Regions from separate parts of the Caballeronia sp. BCC1704 genome, predicted to be linked through region 1. Evidence: riboswitches for the same ligand, from Rfam matches in the RefSeq annotation. Region 1 holds a riboswitch; each other region holds the start of a gene.
The links. Region 1 has a riboswitch for cobalamin ahead of HWX53_RS04860 (TonB-dependent receptor). Riboswitches for the same ligand answer to the same signal wherever they lie in the genome.
Positions count from the first base shown of each region.

Region 2: it holds a riboswitch for cobalamin, as region 1 does, so the genes downstream of both, HWX53_RS13225 (CbtB-domain containing protein) here and HWX53_RS04860 (TonB-dependent receptor) in region 1, are expected to answer to the same signal.
Region 3: it holds a riboswitch for cobalamin, as region 1 does, so the genes downstream of both, cobG (precorrin-3B synthase) here and HWX53_RS04860 (TonB-dependent receptor) in region 1, are expected to answer to the same signal.
Region 4: it holds a riboswitch for cobalamin, as region 1 does, so the genes downstream of both, HWX53_RS13250 (cobalamin biosynthesis protein) here and HWX53_RS04860 (TonB-dependent receptor) in region 1, are expected to answer to the same signal.

Region 1 is NZ_CADFFT010000001.1:1,042,166-1,046,864, reverse strand. It holds gene HWX53_RS04865 (iron ABC transporter permease) at 1-56, opposite strand, end outside; gene HWX53_RS04860 (TonB-dependent receptor) at 83-1,906, opposite strand; cobalamin riboswitch at 2,039-2,334, opposite strand; gene HWX53_RS04855 (ATPase) at 2,584-2,973, shown strand; gene HWX53_RS04850 (cell division protein ZapA) at 2,970-3,284, shown strand; RNA gene ssrS (6S RNA) at 3,403-3,585, shown strand; gene HWX53_RS04840 (EVE domain-containing protein) at 3,678-4,136, shown strand; gene HWX53_RS04835 (SIMPL domain-containing protein) at 4,216-4,699, shown strand, end outside.
Region 2 is NZ_CADFFT010000002.1:776,600-781,298, reverse strand. It holds gene HWX53_RS13240 (cobyrinate a,c-diamide synthase) at 1-189, shown strand, start outside; gene HWX53_RS13235 (DUF1289 domain-containing protein) at 186-416, shown strand; gene HWX53_RS13230 (CbtA family protein) at 413-1,177, opposite strand; gene HWX53_RS13225 (CbtB-domain containing protein) at 1,187-1,423, opposite strand; cobalamin riboswitch at 1,454-1,577, opposite strand; gene HWX53_RS13220 (histidine phosphatase family protein) at 1,614-2,180, shown strand; gene HWX53_RS13215 (DUF1428 domain-containing protein) at 2,253-2,624, shown strand; gene HWX53_RS13210 (antibiotic biosynthesis monooxygenase) at 2,664-2,978, shown strand; gene HWX53_RS13205 (hypothetical protein) at 3,052-3,372, opposite strand; gene lhpI (bifunctional Delta(1)-pyrroline-2-carboxylate/Delta(1)-piperideine-2-carboxylate reductase) at 3,455-4,396, opposite strand; gene ppk2 (polyphosphate kinase 2) at 4,630-4,699, shown strand, end outside.
Region 3 is NZ_CADFFT010000002.1:792,336-797,034, reverse strand. It holds gene HWX53_RS13300 (cobalt-precorrin-5B (C(1))-methyltransferase) at 1-529, opposite strand, end outside; gene cbiE (precorrin-6y C5,15-methyltransferase (decarboxylating) subunit CbiE) at 548-1,756, opposite strand; cobalamin riboswitch at 1,841-2,029, shown strand; gene cobG (precorrin-3B synthase) at 2,171-3,385, shown strand; gene HWX53_RS13285 (precorrin-8X methylmutase) at 3,378-4,004, shown strand; gene HWX53_RS13280 (precorrin-2 C(20)-methyltransferase) at 4,001-4,699, shown strand, end outside.
Region 4 is NZ_CADFFT010000002.1:781,775-786,473, forward strand. It holds gene HWX53_RS13240 (cobyrinate a,c-diamide synthase) at 1-634, opposite strand, end outside; gene cobO (cob(I)yrinic acid a,c-diamide adenosyltransferase) at 639-1,241, opposite strand; gene HWX53_RS13250 (cobalamin biosynthesis protein) at 1,250-1,609, opposite strand; cobalamin riboswitch at 1,694-1,942, opposite strand; cobalamin riboswitch at 1,998-2,249, shown strand; gene cobW (cobalamin biosynthesis protein CobW) at 2,375-3,454, shown strand; gene cobN (cobaltochelatase subunit CobN) at 3,459-4,699, shown strand, end outside.

The sequences.
Region 1 (4,699 bases):
GCCGCGCCCAACGCGAGCCAGATCGCGGCGGCGCGGCCTGCGTGCATCGCCTTCATCGGGCGGCGCGCGTCAGCGGCGTGGCTCACGACGGATGCCAGCCGATCGTGACGTAAGCGCCGCGACGCGGCGTGTTGTACGAGTAAGCCAGTTCATAGTTGCGGTCGAACAGGTTGTCGATGCGCGCATTCACGTACCACGACTTCGTGATGTCGTATTGCGCCGAAAGATTGACGACGCCGTAGCCCGCGAGCGTCGAATCGTAGTCGCTGCGCGCGCCGCTCACGATCCACTCGCCGCCCACGCGCCAGCGCCCGGTCGACCGATGCGCCGACAGCGACGCGAAGCGCCGCGCGCGACGCGCGAGGTCTTCGTGATTTGTCTCGTCGACGGGATTCTGGAACGTCACGCTCGCGCGCACGTCGGTTGCGCCCACGTGTCCCGCCCACGATGTCTCGACGCCCTGCACCTTCGCGCGCCCCACGTTCTGCGCGGTATAGAAGCCGCTGCTGTCGCCCACGTAGTCGATCAGATTCGAATAGCGCGTCTCGAACGCCGTCACGCGCACCACGCCGATCTTCTCCGATGCGTACTGCAACGCGGCCTCGGCCGAATGGCTGCGCTCCGGCTGTATCGACGGATTGCCGCTGAACGGATAGTAGAGGTCGTCGAAACTCGGCGCGCGGAACGATGCCGCGTAGCTCGCGCTCGCGCGCCAATGCGAATCGAAGTTGTACGCGTAGCCCAGATAGTAGCTGTTCGCGCCGCCGAAGTCGGAATACTGGTCGCGGCGCACGTTGGCCTGCACTTCGCTCGGACCCAAGCGGCCGACATAGCCCGCGAACACCGAGTTCACATGCCGGTCGGGCGCGCTGAACTGATCGGAGTCGAGCGACTGGTCGAGATGCTCGTAGCCGAACACGAGCTTATGCGCCTCGGTGAGCCGGAAGTCGTTCTGCCACAGATACTGATGATTCTCCGAGTCGAAGCGGCTCGTATAGACGCCGTTTTTCTCGATGTTCGCGCGGTCCTGCCCTTGCGCGATGGTGAAGTGCGTCGTCCAGTTGTCGGTGAGCTTGCCGTTCGCGAAGACGGAGGCCGAGCGCACGCGATCATGCGATTCGTTGAGATCGGTCGGCACGCCGTAGGGATCGTCGAAGCTGTTCACGCCGTTCGATTGCAGGAAGCGCACGCCTGCGTCCCACTTGTCGCTGAACTTGTGGCGCAGCGTCGCGGCGACGCTTTCGTTCAGATAACCGTTCGCGTTCGGATTCGCGGCGGGCGCGAGCGCGGGATCGATCGACGAGAAGCCGTCCGTCTTCTCGCGCGACACGTTGAGGCTGAACGTGGTGCGGCCCTCGGCATCGAGCGCGCCGTCGACGCCCGCCGACTGCCGCTGCGTGTGATAGCTGCCGTATTCGGCTTCGAAGTGAAAGCGTGGCGGATGTGCTTCGCCCTCCTTCGTGAAAATCTGCACGACGCCGCCGATCGCGTTCGATCCATACAGCGCCGACACGTTGCCGTTGACCACTTCGACGCGGCCGGTCTGATCGAGCATCAGTTGCGACAACTGCGCCGCGCCGAGCGACACCGATTCAACGCGCACGCCGTCGATCAGCACCAGCGACTGCGTCGACGACGCGCCGCGTATGAACACGCCCGAGGTCGCGCCCGGCCCGCCGTTGCGCGTGATCTGCACGCCGGGCGCAAGCGCGATGAGCCCGAGCACATCGTTTGCATTGCTGTCGGCGATGTCTTGCGCGTCGAAGAGCGTCGCCTGCGGGATGGAATCGGCGAGCGGTTGCGCGCCGCGCGTCGCCGTGACGACGACGGGCGCGAGTGTCTGCGACGGAGAATCGGAATCGGCGTGCGCGGCCTGTGCAAGCGGCGCACTCGCGGCGGCGCACATCACGACGCGCGCCGCGCGACGAATGAGGCCCGACGAAGGCAAGAGCATGGGTGAAGCGTTTCCGTTGGAGACTGGCGCGTGCCCCGCTCCCCGCGAGGTCTGTGCGCGACGCGCGCGCCGTCTTGCAAAGCATCGGCGCGCTGGACGATTGGCCGGTATCCGGGCTGGCGACGCATCGTCCCGCCTTCCCGCGCTTCGAAGCGCAGTGGCGCCGACACGTTTCTTGCAGTCGCGTGTCCGATGGCAAACGACCACGGAGCAACACGTAGAAACGCGCGAGGGACGACTTGCAACTTGCGTTGCGGTCGCTTACCGTTGCGGGGGCAGCACAGGTTGGCGAGCCGCGCGAGGCGAGACAGCGCTTCCTGTTTCCCGTTTGACTGCGCCGCAAGAAAGGCGGCGCGAGCACCAAAAGTGCGGCAAGTGTAGGAGCGCGCATTAGGGCCGTCAAGAAGGCGCGCGCCCGTCATCGCGAGGCTTGAGCGACGAGCGAGCGACGAGCAAGCGACAAGCGAGCGACGTCAGCCGCGCATCCGAGTGCGTCACGCGCGGCCATTCCGCACATGAATACGCGGCGATGCGCGCAAGATCGCGTGTTGTTACGTCTCGAAACGAGACAATTATCGGAAGCACCGTTGAACCGCGCTAAAATGCCAGGTCTTTAGAGGACGCAGCACATGCTCAACGAACTCGAATCACTGTCAGGAAACATCGGCCGGCTGATCAAGATCAGCGAGCGCCACAATCAGGCGCGTCTCGCGCTCGAAGCACAAATCGAACAGCTGCGCGCCGATTACGCCGGCGTTCAGGCCGAACTCGCGCAGGTTCGCCACGAGCGCGACACGCTGCAAGGCGAACGCGATTCGCTGTCCGCGAAGATCGACGACGCGCAAGTGCGCCTCAACGCGATCCTCGAAAAGCTGCCGCGCGGCAAAGCGCATCATGCCGAAAGCGACAATCAGCTCGATCTTCTGAACGCCGAATCCAGCGCGTCGCGCGAAGCGCAGCACGAACATGCGCACGCGGAAGAAGTGCACGGCGAGCATCATCAAGGAGAGAAGGCATGACGACCACGCAGATCGAAGTATCCATTCTCGGCCAGCAGTATCGCCTCGCGTGCTCGCCGGAAACCGAAGCCGCGCTGCGCGAAGCGGTGGCCCGCGTGGATGCCGAAATGAACAAGGTCCGCAACGCAAGCAGCGTGCGCGGCACGGACCGCATCGCGGTGATGGCCGCGCTCTCGCTGGCGTCCGAATTGCTCAAGCTGCAGGAAAGCGTGCGTCACGGCGAAGCATTTCCGGCCGAGGAAATCCGCCGCACCATGCATTCGATGAACGAGCAGCTCGGCGCTGTCATTGCACAATACGAAGCGCACTGAGCGAAGCGCACTGACGGTCATGCGCTGATCTAATCAGCGTTGCGGTATCCATCAAAAAAAGATACCGCGAGAAACGTAGGCAAGGGCTGCAAGGACCAAACGTTTGGTGTACAGTGAGGTCTCCCTGCCTGGTACGCCAAGGTCATATATTCCTTGAACCAATGCTACATTGGCACGGTTGCGGAACGTTGCAGCACGGGCGCGCGCGTCACTCTGTCTGATGTACCCGAAGTGTTGCTTACCGCGACCAATCTTGAACCCAGGTTCAGGATGCCGGCCTAGCGGCTGAGGCGGGGACCTTATTTCTGGAAGCACGAACGGCATCGGTTCTTACCGGTGCCGTTTTTGTTTGCATCGCCCAAAACCGCACGCACACTCCTTCACGCCGAACTCATGCGCTACTGGCTGATGAAGTCCGAACCGGACGAAGCGAGCATCGATCATCTCGCGCACGCGCCCAAGAAGACGCTGCCGTGGACCGGCGTGCGCAACTATCAGGCGCGCAACTTCATGCGCGACCAGATGCAGATCGGCGACGGCGTGCTCTTCTACCATTCGAGCTGCCCCGAGCCCGGTATCGCGGGGATCGCGAAGGTCTGCTCGACGGCGTATCCCGACCCCACGCAGTTTGATCCCAAGAGCGCCTACTACGATCCCAAATCCAAGCAGGACACGCCACGCTGGATGCTCGTCGATGTGCGCTTCGTGAAGAAGACACGGCTCATTCCGCTCGCCGAACTGCGCGAGCATGCGGAACTCGCCGGCATGCAAGTGCTCGCGCGCGGCAACCGCCTGTCGATCACGCCGGTCACCGAGGACGAATGGCGCTTTATTACCGAACGCCTCGTCTAGAGCAGGAACTAAGGACTGGAGGCGGACGCCTAAGTGCGGTCGCGAATCACGCGACGCCTTGCGTTGGAGTCCTTCGATGATGAACAAGAAAATCGCCGCCGCCCTCGCCCTCGCGATGTCGAGCGCCACTCTCGCCTATTCCGCCTCCGTCGCCGCGCAGACGGTCATCGCCAATCCGCAGCCCGCGGGCGTGCTTTCGCTTTCGGCACAGGCCAGCGCGCAAGTGCCGCAGGATGTCGTCACCATCACGCTCTTCTACGAGCAGGAAGCCGCCGATCCTTCATCGCTCACCGCGACGCTCAATCAGCGCGCCGAAGCTGCGTTGCGCGAAGCGAAGGGTGTCGATGGCGTCACCGCGAAAAGTGGCTCGTTCACCGTGTATCCGTCGACCGACCGCGACGGCAAGATTTCCGCATGGCGCGGGCGCACGGAGATCGTGCTCGAATCGCACGACTTCGCGGCCGCCTCGAAGCTCGCGGGCAAGATGAGTTCGTCGATGCAGGTCGGCAACGTCACGTTCTCGCTGTCGCCGGAAGCGCAGCGCGCCGCGGAGCAGAAGCTCT
Region 2 (4,699 bases), on a different contig from region 1:
GGTCACACGTTCCATTACTCCATGCTCGATACACCCATGCAGCCGCATCTGTTTTCGAAGCATGCAACGACAGGCGCCGAAGGCGAAGCCCTCTTTCGTCACGGTCCGATCACGGCCACGTATATGCACGCGTATTGGCCATCGAATCTGGCCGTCGCCGCGGCGCTCTTTCGCGGTGAATCGCTATGACGATCATCGACCTCGCCTTCACCATTGCGCGCGCGAAGTCGCAAGAGCCGGTCGGTTCGCCCTGCACGGGCGTATGCAAGATCGATCTCGCACACGGTCTGTGCGCGGGATGCTTCAGGAGCCGCGAAGAGATCAAGTCGTTCCGTTCGATGGACGATGCCGCGAAACTCGCGCTATTGGATAAATTGCCCGCAAGGCAAGCGGCATTGTCGCGAGAGAACGCTTAGACGGCCGCCACTTTGCGCAATGCGGGCCGCTCGAGTTCGCGGGCAGCGAGCGCGCCGAACACGAGCCCGAGCGTCGTCCAGATGATGACCTGAATGCCGATGGCTGCGACGCGAAAGTTCCAGAGCAACGACGCCGAGAAGCCGGCCGGCACTTCTTCGATACGCGGCAGCGCGAACTGCGCGAGCAGCATCGACGCGATATAGAAAGCGCCTGCGATCATCGTTGCGTTCCACTCGCCTCGCCGCACGCGCAGCCGCTTTTGCAGCGCGACGGCGAACACCGCTGCCGCGATGGAGAGGGCCAACATGCCGAAGAACAATGCGGTGCGCGGACCGATCGTCGCCGCGTTGCCAACCGAAGGCGGGTTCGGCGGATACTTCAGGAAAGGCACGACGGCCACGCTTAAGAAGCCGAATATCGCGAGCAACGCCGATGTGCCGCGCGCATGCAATGCGCCGAGCCGGCCATAAGCAAACGCGAAGACGAGCGAAAAAATGCCGCCGAGCGCAGCGCCGAATACCGCCACGCCGGTGAAAAGGCCGAGACCCGCCTGCGTTTCCCGGCTCACCAGCTCTTCGTCGCCGTCGTGATCGTGTGAATGAGTCGTGGCTTCGTGATGGTCATGCCCATGCGCATGTTCTCCTTCGAACGCGATGGCCTGTGCAACGAACGGCTCACCGACGAGCTTCGCAAAACCGAAGCCGAGCAGGCCCGCGACGAGACCCGCGATCATGCCGCGTATCAACAAGCTGCGAATCATGACGCGCCCTTAGTGGCAGGGAAAGCCGAGCAAGTGCCGGCCGTCATGCACGAATTCGTGAACGACCATGCCGGAGAAGATGGACGTCGCGCCCTGCTCCGCGCCGACGAAATAAATGGCGATCAAAAGGATCAGGCCGATGAACACGGCCCAAGGCAAGACTTCACGTACTGGAAAAGGCACCGGCGCATCGAGGGCGGGCGAAACGGAAGCGGCGGAATAGACCGGCGCGTGAGCGACATTCATTGATTTTCTCCGAGGGAAAAGCGCGTCCCAATAGACGAAAGAGCTTGCAGCGGGGTCTGACTCGCGGACTGTCGTTCTCACGAAAGCCGCTTACAGTGGCGCGACCGTGCCGGGCTTGCACCGGCTTCCTCGCACTGCAAGCTTGCCATTCTATGACGATTGCAGGCAAAGTAAAGCAACGATGCGCCCATTGCCTCCTTCATTGCACGTCACGTTCCTCTGCCACGCCGCGACGCACGCGATGAAAACCGCCCGCTTTCCGACGGGCGACGAGCCGCCTGCATACGATAACCGCGCGGCTCTTGCGCAGCGCTTCGCGCACTTCGACGGCCGCGTGATCGCGAGTCCCGCGCCCGTTGCCCGCGCGACGGCCGCATGGATAGCAAGCAGCGTCGAAACGAGCGACGCCTTCAGTGATATCGACTACGGCCGCTGGCGCGGGCATGCGATACGCGCCATTGCCGACAAGGACCCTGAAGGCATGAGCGCATGGCTCACGAATGTCGACGCGCGGCCGCACGGCGGCGAGAGTATTGCGATGCTGTCCGAACGCATTGCGAACGCGCTGGCAACTCTTGTGCACGACGATGCCCGCACCGGACGTTATTTGATCGTCACGCATGCCATCGTCGTCAAAGCCGCACTGGCGCATGTGCGAGGCGACCCGCTCGAATCTATCTTTGCGATGGACTTCGCGCCCCTGTCGTCCATAACGCTCGACTATGACAGACAGCGCGGCGTCTGGACCGTGGCCTGAACTTCGTCGCGCGGCTCAAGCTCCAATGCAATTGACGGCATGACGCTGTCGATACCGCTCAAGGAGGCTCACATGGCGCACTATGTGGATGGATTCGTCGTACCTGTCCCCATCGGCAAGATCGACGCGTATCGCGTCATGGCCGAAGAGGCGGGCAAGATCTGGCTGGAGCACGGCGCACTGCAGTTCGTCGAGAGCATTGCCGACGACGTGAAGCCCGGGAAAGTCACTTCATTTCCGCAGAGCGTGCAATTGAAGGAAGGTGAAACGATTGCGTTCTCGTGGATACTCTATGAATCGCGCGAGCAGCGCGACGCAGTCAACGCAAAGGTCATGAATGACCCGCGTCTGAAGGCGATGATGGAGCACGGCGAGCCGCCTTTCGATGCGAAGCGCATGTTCTTCGGAGGCTTCGCGACGATAGTCGAACTGGCGCGCTCTTAAGCCTTCGTTCGTTCAATCACCACAAAGGAAAGTATCGACATGTATATCGCCATGAATCGCTTCAAGATCGTGCCTGGCGCCGAAGCCGACTTCGAGCGTCTATGGACGAGCCGCGACACGCATCTCAAGGACGTCGCCGGCTTCGTCGAATTTCATTTGCTGAAGGGCCCGGCCAAGGACGATCATGTCCTTTATTCGAGCCACACGATCTGGGCGAATCGGGCGGCGTTCGAAGACTGGACGCGGTCCGACGCCTTTCGCGCCGCGCATCGCAACGCAGGCGGCGAGACGCGCCAACTCTATCTCGGGCACCCTGAATTCGAAGGCTTCGAAGTCATTCAGACCGTCAAGTAGCACGTTTCTTTTACACGTTGATGAAAGAATGTGCTTAAAGAGCGTCTGCCATGACCGCTTTCGGCGCTTCGAATCAGGCCTTAGCTCCGCGCGCCATCCGCTGCAAGGTAGAGGAATCGATGGCGGCGGCGCAAATGCGCACCGCCTCTTTTAGCGTACGCGGCCGTCCCGCGCCAAATTCCGTCTCCAGCATGGCCACCGCGCGCACGCGTTCCTCGTTGCCGAGTTGCTCGCCGGTCGCCATTTCGAGGACGGAGATGAAATAAGCGGCGGGCGGCGCGGCGCGCCCTTGCACAGAAGGCGCCGGCGCCCGCGCCACCGCAAGGTCGTTGCTATGGGCGGTTCGGTATTCTGCCGGCCATGCCGCCCGGTCGGTGTCGATTCGACTGTTCATTGATCTGTTCATTCGCTGGAGTGCTTGAGCGCCGTTGCGCAATCGTCATCGAGCAAACTTACAGCAAAGGTTGTTCCACCTGTCACCCGGCTTGGCTCTGGTCGGACAAGACTGCCCTCGCAACGCGGCAGGCCGCGAGGTCCCATGCCGCGCATCCGACCGACTTGAAAACCACCGCAACGTCGGGTCTTTCATGCGATGCAAGCGCCGTCGCGAGCGGCCGCACTACGTTCCAGTCGATTCCGGCGAGGATGAAATCGCCCGCTTCGTGGCGCGCGCCTGCGAGATCGTCGACGAACAAGGCGCTGGCATGAATGGTCGAGGCCGCGATTTCGGCGGCATCGGCGGTGAAAGCGCCCACGCCTACCACGAGGCGCGCCGCGCTGGCCGCAAGCGTGTACACCGGCGTCTTGCTGGTGGTCGCGGTAATCACCACGTCGATGGAGTCCGGTATCGCCGGAACTTCGAGCGGGATCAGGTTCGGCGAAAGCGCGGCATGGTCCGCGCAGAAAGCACTCGCACGCTCCGCTCGCGAGCCGAGAATGGATATGCGCGCTTCCGGATACAGGCTTGCGAGCGCTTCGACATGCGACACCGCCTGCTTTCCGGTGCCGATGACGAGCACTTCGCGCGGGATATCGGCCGCCAGCGCGCGTATCGCCAGCATGGAAACCGCAGCCGTGCGGCGACCGGTGACCGTGGGACCGTCGAGCATGAACTGGGGCACGCCTGTCGTAGCGTCGAAAGCGGTGACCTGACCGTGAATCGTCGCCAGGCCGCGCGCGCCATTGCCCGGGCACACGTTCACTAGCTTGTGCATGGCAATGTCGGCGGCCGTCGCGGGCATCGAGAGCATCACCCCGCCGTGCGCGAGCGGGACCACCATCCGCTCGGGACTCTCGATGCGGCCGGCTGCATAATCGAGCATCGTCGCGGCGAGCGTATCGGCCAAGCGGTCGTAAGGCAGAAGGCGCGCGGTTTGCGCCGCGTCGAAAAAGGGAATTGCGCCAGGTGTGTCGATCATCGTGCGGTTCGCCTCTGGAATGGTTGTGCCATCGTGATGCCGTCAAACGCTCGACCATTCTAAGGGCCGCGCGGCTCGTGTCATAAAGCGCGCGGCTTCATACAATGAATGACGCGAATGACGCGGAAGGCGGTGTCACACGACTGCCATGCGGGAACGTCACCATCGGGCGTTCAGCGCCGCCCGCGCACTGCACCCAAGAAGCAGGCCATAGCACGCACATGGAGCATTCAATGACCACGACGGACAAGCAGCGCCGCTTTCACGCCGACCTGATCGACAGCTACGACGAAGAGTTCGAGA
Region 3 (4,699 bases), on a different contig from region 1:
CGCCCACGATGCCGAGCCGCGGGTTCATCGTCTTCTGCGCGAGCGCTTCGCCATGCTCGACGCCTATCGTCACATCGAAGCCGCCCGCATAGTCCGCGAGCGGCGCGAGCGCGAGGAGATGCTCGGTCATCATCTTGCGCGGCACGGGGTTGATGGCCGGCTCGCCGATGGCGAGCGCCAGGCCCGCCCGCGTCACCGTGCCCACGCCCGGTCCCGCGTGGAAGCGCACGCCCGTAGCCGCCGAGAGACGCACGCGCGCAAAGACGAGCGCGCCGTGCGTCACGTCCGGATCGTCGCCTGCATCTTTGATGACGCCCGCTTCCGCTGCATCGCGCATGCCGTCGACGAGGCGGCAGAATTCGAGCTTCATCGTGACGCGCTGGCCCTTCGGCAACACGATCTCCGCGCGATCGCTCATCTGCCCGGTCAGCAACAGACGCGCGGCTGCGAGACTCGTCGCGGTCGCGCAGCTTCCGGTCGTGTAGCCGCTTCTGAGCGGCGCCGGTTGTTCCGATGTCTCGTCACGCATGATGAGCGTCGAATGCGGTCAAGGCTTGCTCGCGCAGAGCAGCGTGATGGGCAACGCTTGTCGCCACGTATCGAAGCCGCCAAGCGGCTCCGCATGCGCCACGCCGATGCGCACAAGTTCACCGCCATGCCGCGCGCGCCAGTCGACGAGCGCCGCTTCGCTTTGCAGCGTGACCGCGTTCGCAATCAGCCGCCCGCCCTGACGCAGCCGCGACCAGCACGTATCGAGCACGCCCGGCACGGTCACGCCGCCGCCGATGAACACGACGTCGGGCGCGGGGAGGCCCGCGAGCGCGGCGGGCGCCTCGCCCTTGACGAGCTGGAGCGCGGGGACGCCGAGCGCATCGCGGTTATGTTCGATCAGACGCTGCCGGCCCTCGTTCGCTTCGATGGCGATGGCACGGCAGGACACATGCGCGCGCATCCATTCGATGCCGATCGACCCGCAGCCCGCGCCCACATCCCACAGCAGTTCGCGCGGCTGCGGCGCAAGGCGCGCGAGCGTGACGGCGCGCACATCGCGCTTGGTCAACTGGCCGTCGTGGCGATACGCGTCGTCGGGCAGGCCGGGCGTGAGCGGCGGACCGGCATGACCCGCATGCGTGCGGCATTCGATGGCCACGAGATTGAGCGACGCCACGAACGGGTCGCGCCAGTCGTCCGCGCGCTCGTCGATGCGGCGTTCGTGTGCGCCGCCGAGATGCTCGAACACGGTCATGCGGCTCGGGCCGAATCCATGCGCCGTCAAGAGCGAAGCGATCGCAGCGGGCGTCGCGCCGTCCGCGCTCAGGACAAGCAGGCGCTCGCCGCGAAACACATGCGCAAGCAGCGACGCAACGGGCCGCCCGACAAGCGACACGCAGCGCGCGTCCTGCAACGCCCAGTGCAAACGCGCAGCGGCGAGCGACAGCGACGAAGGCGCGGGAATCACGCGCATCTCGTCGACGGAAAGCTCGCGAGCGAGCGTCGCGCCGACGCCGAAGAACATGGGATCGCCGCTCGCGAGCACGCATACGGGCATGCCGCGCGTGCGCTCGGCGAGCACGGCATCGAGAGAAAACGGGCTGGGCCACGGCACGCGGCGCGCGGCGATGCCCGCGGGCAAGAGCGCAAGATGACGCTCGCCGCCGTGGACCGCGCCGGCCTCGACAAGCGCGCGTCGCGCCACGCGGCTCAGGCCCTGCCAGCCGTCCTCGCCGATGCCTACCACGGTCAGCCAGCTCGACATGGGGCGTGCCCTCCTTGCGGTTCGCGACGCGCTTCATGCGACGATGCCGTGCACGAAGCGTTCTGATGGTCGATAAAAGCGGGCATAATACATCGGTACGTCGGTGCCCAACGGTTCAACCCGCGGGCCTAACAGGGAACACAGCGAAACTGTGGCTGCCCCCGCAATTGTACGCAGCGAGTCCGCGCTCCACTGCCACTGGTTTATACCGGGAAGGCCGGCGCGGGCGCAGACCTGCCAGCCAAGAGACCTGCCGACTCACGCTTTCCACGCTATACACGCTTTGCACGCATTATTCGCGCGACGCCGTCCGGGCGGGGTGTACCGGTGGCATCGCCCGAAGCGAGAATCGCACCGGTCACGCTTTTGAACGCTTCTTTTCCGACACCGCGGCCATCGGCTTGTCCCGGCCTCATGCGCATCGTGCAGGCGCGCGACGGCGGGCTCGCGCGCCTGCGCCTTGCCGGCGGCGAGCTCCACGCGCACGCGGCGCATGCCGTCGCGCACGCGGCCGTACGGTGCGGCTCGGGCGTCATCGAGCTGACCAATCGCGCGAATCTGCAACTGCGCGGCATTCGCGCCGATGCCCACGCGGAACTCGTCGATATCGCGCTGAACGCGGGGCTCGGTCCGCAAGCGGAAGGCGGCGACGACTTGCGCAACGTGATGCTGAGTCCGCTCGCGAGCGACGCCACGCGCGGCCTTGCCGCCGCCATCGTCACCGCAATGCAGGGCGATGCCGCGCTGCACGCGTTGTCGCCGAAGTTCGCGCTGCAACTCGACGGCGGCGAACGGCTGGCGATGCTCGATCATCCGCACGATCTCTGGCTTTCCGCGCTCGACGACGGCGGGCGTTACGCGTTCGGTTTCGCGGGCTCGATGCCGCATCGTATGAACGACTCACCCGCGCTCGGCAGCGTCGCGCGAGAGCGTGTCGTGGACTTCGTTCTCGCGGTGCTGCGCGCGTTCGTCGCGCACGCTTCGAACGACGAACATCGCATGCGTGACCTGCTCGCGCGAATCGGCGTGACGCGCTTTCTCGCGATGCTTTCGTTCGATCCCGTCGACACTGCCTGGCGTCGCGCGCCTGTCAACGACGCGCTGCGCTTCGGCGCGCATCCGATGCCGGACGGCGGGCACGCGTATGTCGGCGCGCAGACGCAACTCGGACGGCTCGACGCCGCCACGCTCGACGCGCTCGCCGATCTTGCTTCGACGCACGCGCAAGGCCGGCTCTTGATGACGCCCTGGCAAGGCGTGCTCGTACCCGGCGTCATGCCGCGACATGCTGAACACGTGCTCCACCGCATGAACGCGCTCGGCCTCGTCACGCGCGCGGATCATCCGCTCGCGCGTCTCATCGCGTGCGCCGGTTCGTCGGGTTGCGCGAAGAGTCGCGCTGATACAAAAGCCGATGCGCACCGCCTCGCCGCCCTGCTGCCTGTGCACGACGATGTGCATCTAAGCGGCTGCGAACGCTCGTGCGCCGCCGCGCATCCCGTTGCGAACACATTGATTGCGGTGTCGCCTGGACGCTATGACTTGCATGTCGACGCGCGCCTCGTCGCACCCAACGTATCTATCGAAGAGGCGGCCGCGTGGCTCGCCCGGAGCCATGCCGATGCTTGACTATATCCGCGACGGCGCCGAGATTTATCGCCAGTCTTTCGCGACGATCCGCGCCGAAGCAAACTTGAGCGCCATTCCGCGCGACCTCGAAAAGCTCGCCGTGCGGCTGATTCACGCGTGCGGCATGGTCGATATCGTCGACGATCTGCGCTTCTCTCCCGGCGCAGGCGACGCGGGCCGCACGGCCCTCGCAGCCGGCGCGCCGATACTCTGCGATGCCCGCATGGTCGCGCACGGCATCACCGAGGCGCGTCTTCCGGCGCATAACCGCATCATCTGCACGCTCGGCGATCCATCCGTGCCCGAGCGCGCCCGCGCGATGCGCAACACGCGGTCTGCTGCTGCGCTCGAACTCTGGCGGCCGCATCTGCAAGGCGCGGTTGTCGCCATAGGCAACGCGCCCACCGCGCTCTTTCATCTACTCGACATGCTCGATGCCGGCGCGCCGAAGCCCGCGCTCATTCTCGGCTTTCCGGTCGGCTTTATCGGCGCGGCGGAATCGAAAGCGATGCTCGTAGCCGACAGCCGCGGCGTGCCCTTCGTCGCATTAAACGGACGACGCGGCGGCAGCGCGATGGCCGCCGCTGCAGTCAACGCACTTGCTTCGGAGAACGAATGATGAGCGGACGCCTGTATGGCCTCGGCGTCGGTCCGGGCGACCCCGAACTCATCACCGTGAAAGCGCTGCGGCTTCTGAAGTCCGCGCCGGTGGTCGCGTATTTCGTCGCGAAGGGCAAGAAGGGCAACGCGTTCGGCATCATCGAAGCACATCTCGACGACGCGCAGACGCGCCTGCCGCTCGTGTATCCGGTAACGACCGAAGCGCTCGAACCGCCGCTGTGCTACGAGACGATCATCAGCGCGTTCTACGATGAAGCCGCGCTCGCCATTGCGGATCATCTCGAAGCGGGCCGCGATGTCGCCGTGATTTGCGAAGGCGATCCCTTCTTCTACGGCTCGTACATGTATCTGCACGACCGTCTCGCCGGACGTTTCGATGCGCATGTCGTCCCCGGCGTCTGTTCGATGCTGGGCGGCGTGTCCGTGCTCGGCGTGCCGCTCGTTTATCGCAATCAAAGTCTCTGCGTGCTGTCCGGCGTGCTGCCGGAAGACGAGTTGAAGTGCAAGCTCGAAGCATCCGATGCTGCCGTCGTGATGAAGCTCGGCCGCAACTTCGATAAAGTGCGGCGCGTGCTCACCGATCTCGAGTTGGACAAGCGCGCGCTTTATGTCGAGCGCGCGACGATGGCGAATCAGCGGATCGTGCCGCTCGATGAAGTGGATCCGATGGCGTCGCCCTATTTCTCGCTGCTT
Region 4 (4,699 bases), on a different contig from region 1:
GCGTGGTAGCGGCAATGGCATCGGCGGCGCGATCCAGACGCGCATCCAGTCCCGCAACTTCTTGCGCCTGCGTCAAGCCCAAGTGACGCTCGGGCAGCGCGATGTCCTCTGCATTCGAAAGATGCCCGCAATAGCGCAGTCCATCGGGGATGGCTTCGGCCAACATCTGCGCATGCCGCGCCGATGCAACGCGATTGGCGAGCACGCCATGGAACGGCACGTCCGCGCGATAACGCGCCAGTCCGAACGCCACCGCGCCGAACGTCTGCGCCATGCCATGCGCGCCGATCACCGCAAGCACCGGCACGTTGAATGCGGCCGCGAGATCGGCGCTGCTCGGCGTGCCGTCGAAGAGACCCATGACGCCTTCGATCAAGATGAGATCGGCCTCGCGCGCGGCCTGTGCGAGCAACGCGCGGCATGCGTCGAGACCGACCATCGACAGATGCAGCGAATAGACGGGCGATCCGCATGCGCGTTCGAGAATCATCGGATCCAGAAAATCGGGACCGGTCTTGAACACGCGCACGCGCAGGCCACGCCGCGCATGATGGCGCGCAAGCGCGGCCGTCACCGTGGTCTTGCCTTGATGCGACGCGCTCGCGCCGATGAAGAGTGCGGGGCAGGAGGGCATGAGTTCAGTACTCGACGCCACGTTGCGCCTTGACGCCCTGCTCGCGATACGGATGCTTCACAAGCCGCATTTCCGTGACGAGGTCCGCCAGTTCGACGAGCGCATCCGGCGCATGACGCCCCGTCACGACCACATGCAGCATCGCGGGACGCGCCTTCAACACATCGAGCACTTCGTCGAGCGGCAAGTACTCGTACTTCAGCACGGTGTTGAGCTCGTCGAGCACGACCATCTGATATTCGCCGCTCTCGATCATGCGCTGCGCTTCGTTCCAGCCTTTGCGCGCGGTCGCCATGTCGGCCTCGCGGTTTTGCGTGTTCCATGTATAGCCGTCGCCCATCGTCACGAAATCGCAGTTGGCAACCGCGCTCAGGAAATCGCGCTCTGACGTGTGCAGCGCGCCTTTGATGAACTGAACGACGCCGAGCTTCATGCCGTGCCCGAGCACGCGCACGGCCATGCCGAATGCCGCCGTCGTCTTGCCCTTGCCATTGCCTGTGTTGACGATCAGGAGACCCTTCTCGTGATCGGCGGCGGCCTGCTTCTTTTCGTGGCCTTCCTTGCGACGCTGCGTCATGCGCAGATGCGATTCCGTATCGGTTTTCATGGGCTCTTTCAGGCTTTCTTCGTTGCTATGGCGACGGTCACGTGACCGTCGATCATCTTCGGCATCACAAGCTCTCCGCCCTGGCTTGCGAGCAGCGCGCTAGGCTCGCACACGCCCTCGGCGGGCATGTGCGCGAGCTCGTCCGCGCGATAAAGGCGCAATGGCAGGGCATGACGCTCGCAGAAGACACGCAAGCCGGCTTCGTCGTGTTTGATGTCGATGCTCGCGATCACCGCGATGTGCTCTAACGTGAATTCCGCTGCTCGAAGCGCACGAAGCACGGCCGCTTCAATCGCATCGGCGCTTACGCCGCGTTTGCAGCCGATGCCGACGGCAAGATGGCGCAGGCTCACGCAAGGAAGCATCATCGAACGAATGGACGGAAATGCTTGCGCCGCCCATGCGTCCCTCGCGGATGGCGGCGTTCGGCGAAGGCATCGTGATGGCAGATGCGCTTCGTCCCCTGCGCTGGCCGGTATCCGGGCTTGCGGCCGTCATCGCGCAGCCTTCCCACCGTGAACGGGCAGTGGCCGTGTGCGCCATGCGCGATATCGTGCAAGCCGATACCGCCGGTCGCGTACCGTTGCGGGGACAGCACAGGTTGGCGAGCGCTTGCATGATCGTGAAGACGCCGCTTCCTGTTTCCCGTTTAACTGCGCGTTTCGTGTGAACGCGCGAGCACCAGTCGCGCGCCAACGATACCACATGCCCCCGCTTTTCGGCGGCGCTTTCCTTGACGCTCCTTCGTGAGGAGCCTAGACTTCACGCAGTTCTGGTGCCCGCGTGCGAGCTTCTTTCGCGCGCAGTTAAACGGGAAGCAGGAAGCGCATCGCTCCATCATGCGATCGGACGCGCGCCAACCTGCGCTGCCCCCGCAACGGTAAGCGACCGGCGGTATCGGCGAGTACGATATCGCGCGTTGCGCACACGGCCACTGTCGGTACACGGCAGGAAGGCTGCGCAACGAGGTCCCAAGCCCGGATACCGGCCAGACTTTCGCAGGGTTCACGCCGCGGGGATGCGGCATGGTCCATGATCCATCAGTCGTGCGCTTTTTCCCGCAGATCTCGCCGGCGATACCTTCCTCGCGCGACGCACGCACGACGCACGCACACACGAGCCACGGAGCGACGATGCAAACCCGCAAGATACCCGTCACGGTCGTGACCGGCTTTCTCGGCAGCGGCAAGACCACCTTGATGCGCCACATCATGTCGAATGCGCAGGGCTTGCGCCTTGCTGTCATCGTGAACGAATTCGGTGAGCTCGGCATAGACGGGGAAATCCTGAAGGGTTGCGGCATCGGTTGCGACGACGAAGCCGGGTCGTCGGAGCGCAATCTCTATGAACTCGCTAACGGGTGCCTGTGTTGCACAGTGCAGGAAGAGTTTTATCCGGTGATGGAGCAGTTGCTGGAACGCCGCGAGCGCATCGACCATGTGTTGATCGAGACGTCGGGCCTCGCGTTGCCCAAGCCGCTCGTGCAGGCGTTCAACTGGCCGTCGATCAAAAATGCCTTCACCGTGGATGCCGTCATCACGGTGGTCGATGGTCCTGCCGCCGCAAGCGGACAGTTCGCCGCGAACCCCGCAGCGGTCGATGCGCAACGCAAGGCCGACCCGAACCTCGATCACGAATCGCCGCTGCACGAGCTATTCGAAGATCAACTGTCCTCGGCTGATCTCGTGATCGTCAACAAGACCGACCTCATGGACGCCGACGCACTGCGCCGCGTGGAAGCGCTCGTGCGGCCCGAGATTCCGCCGCAAGTGAAGGTCGTGCCCGCGCAAATGGGCAAGCTCGATCTGCATGCGCTGCTCGGTCTGCAATCGGCGTCCGAGGACAGCATTCATCTTCGCCACGATCATCACGGTTCTGCCGACGACGAAGGCCACGTGGACCATCACCATGACGAATTTGATTCGGTCGTCGTCGAAGGACAAGTGGAATCGCGCGAACAGGCCATTGCGGCGTTGCAGGCGCTCGTGGAGAGTCACACGATCTATCGCGTGAAAGGGTTCGCCGCGCTGCCGGGCGCGGGCATGCGTCTCGTGGTGCAAGGCGTGGGCCGGCGCTTCGACAGCTATTTCGACCGGCGCTGGAACGAAGGCGAAGCCGCGAGCCGCTTCGTGCTGATCGGAGAAGACCTCGATCGTCAAACGCTGCAAACAGCGTTGAACGCGGCGCTGGCGAACGCGCTCGCGCAGGCCTGACGCGATGCATCTGTTACGCACGACGCCCGGAGGTTTCGTCGATGACGCGGCAGGCGTCATGCGTATCGAGCAGACGCGCGCACCGATCGTCGTGCTGAGTTCGGCCGATACCACGCTCGCACTGCTAGCAAGCGTGTTTCCGCGTCTGGAGCCGGGCTTTCCCGAAGTGCGGCTCGCGAATCAATCGTTTCTGCGCCAGCCCGCATCGGTCGACTTCTATGTCGACGATGTATTGCGTCATGCGCGCGTCGTCATCGTCGATCATCTCGGCGGTGAATCGTACTGGCGTTATGGCATCGAGCGAATCGTGGCGCTTGCCGAACGCGAGAAGCAGATGCTCGCCATGTTCTCGGGCGATCTCACCGAAGACCCGAACCTGATCAGCAAGAGCACCGCGGATGCCGCGTTCTGCCGCGAGTTGTCGCGCTATCTGCGCGAAGGCGGCGCGGGCAATGCCGAGGAATTTTTGCGCGCGATCGGTCATCGCGCATTCGGCTTCGGTCGCGCGCCGCAAGCGCCGCGTCCGCTGCCTGTCGTGGCCATCTATCATCCCGAGCGCGACATCGCCGCAATCGACGACTGGCGCGCGCGATGGACCGAAGGCGCGCCCGTCGTCGCGATCCTGTTTTATCGCGCGCATCTGCAAGCGGGCAACACCGCTGTATTCGATGCGCTCATCGAAGCGCTCGAAAAGGAAGGGCTGAATCCGCTGCCGATTGCGATCGCTTCCCTCAAGGAAAGCGTGAGCCGCGAAGTGATCGCGCGCTTGTGCATGGAGCATCGCGCATCGCTCGTATTGAACACGACTGCGTTTGCAGCAAGCGTGATCGGCGAAAGCGAAGACTTCGACATCGCGGGCGATGCGCCCGTCCTGCAAGTGATATTGAGCGGCGGCAATCGCGAAGACTGGGAAAAGGACAACCACGGCCTCAATTCGCGCGATGTAGCGATGCATGTCGCGCTGCCCGAGGTCGATGGCCGCATCATCACGCGCGCGGTCAGCTTCAAGGGACTCGCGTATCACTGTGCGCAGACGCAAGTGGACGTGGTCCGTTATCAGGCCGATGCCGAACGCGTGCGCTTCGTCGCCGAGTTGAGTCGCCGCTGGTGCAAGCTGCGGCATACGCCCAACCACGAGAAACGCATCGCGCTCGTGCTCGCCAACTATCCGGCGAGCGAAGGACGCATCGGAAACGGCGTGGGACTCGATACGCCGGCATCCGCGATCGGCATCCTGTCGATGCT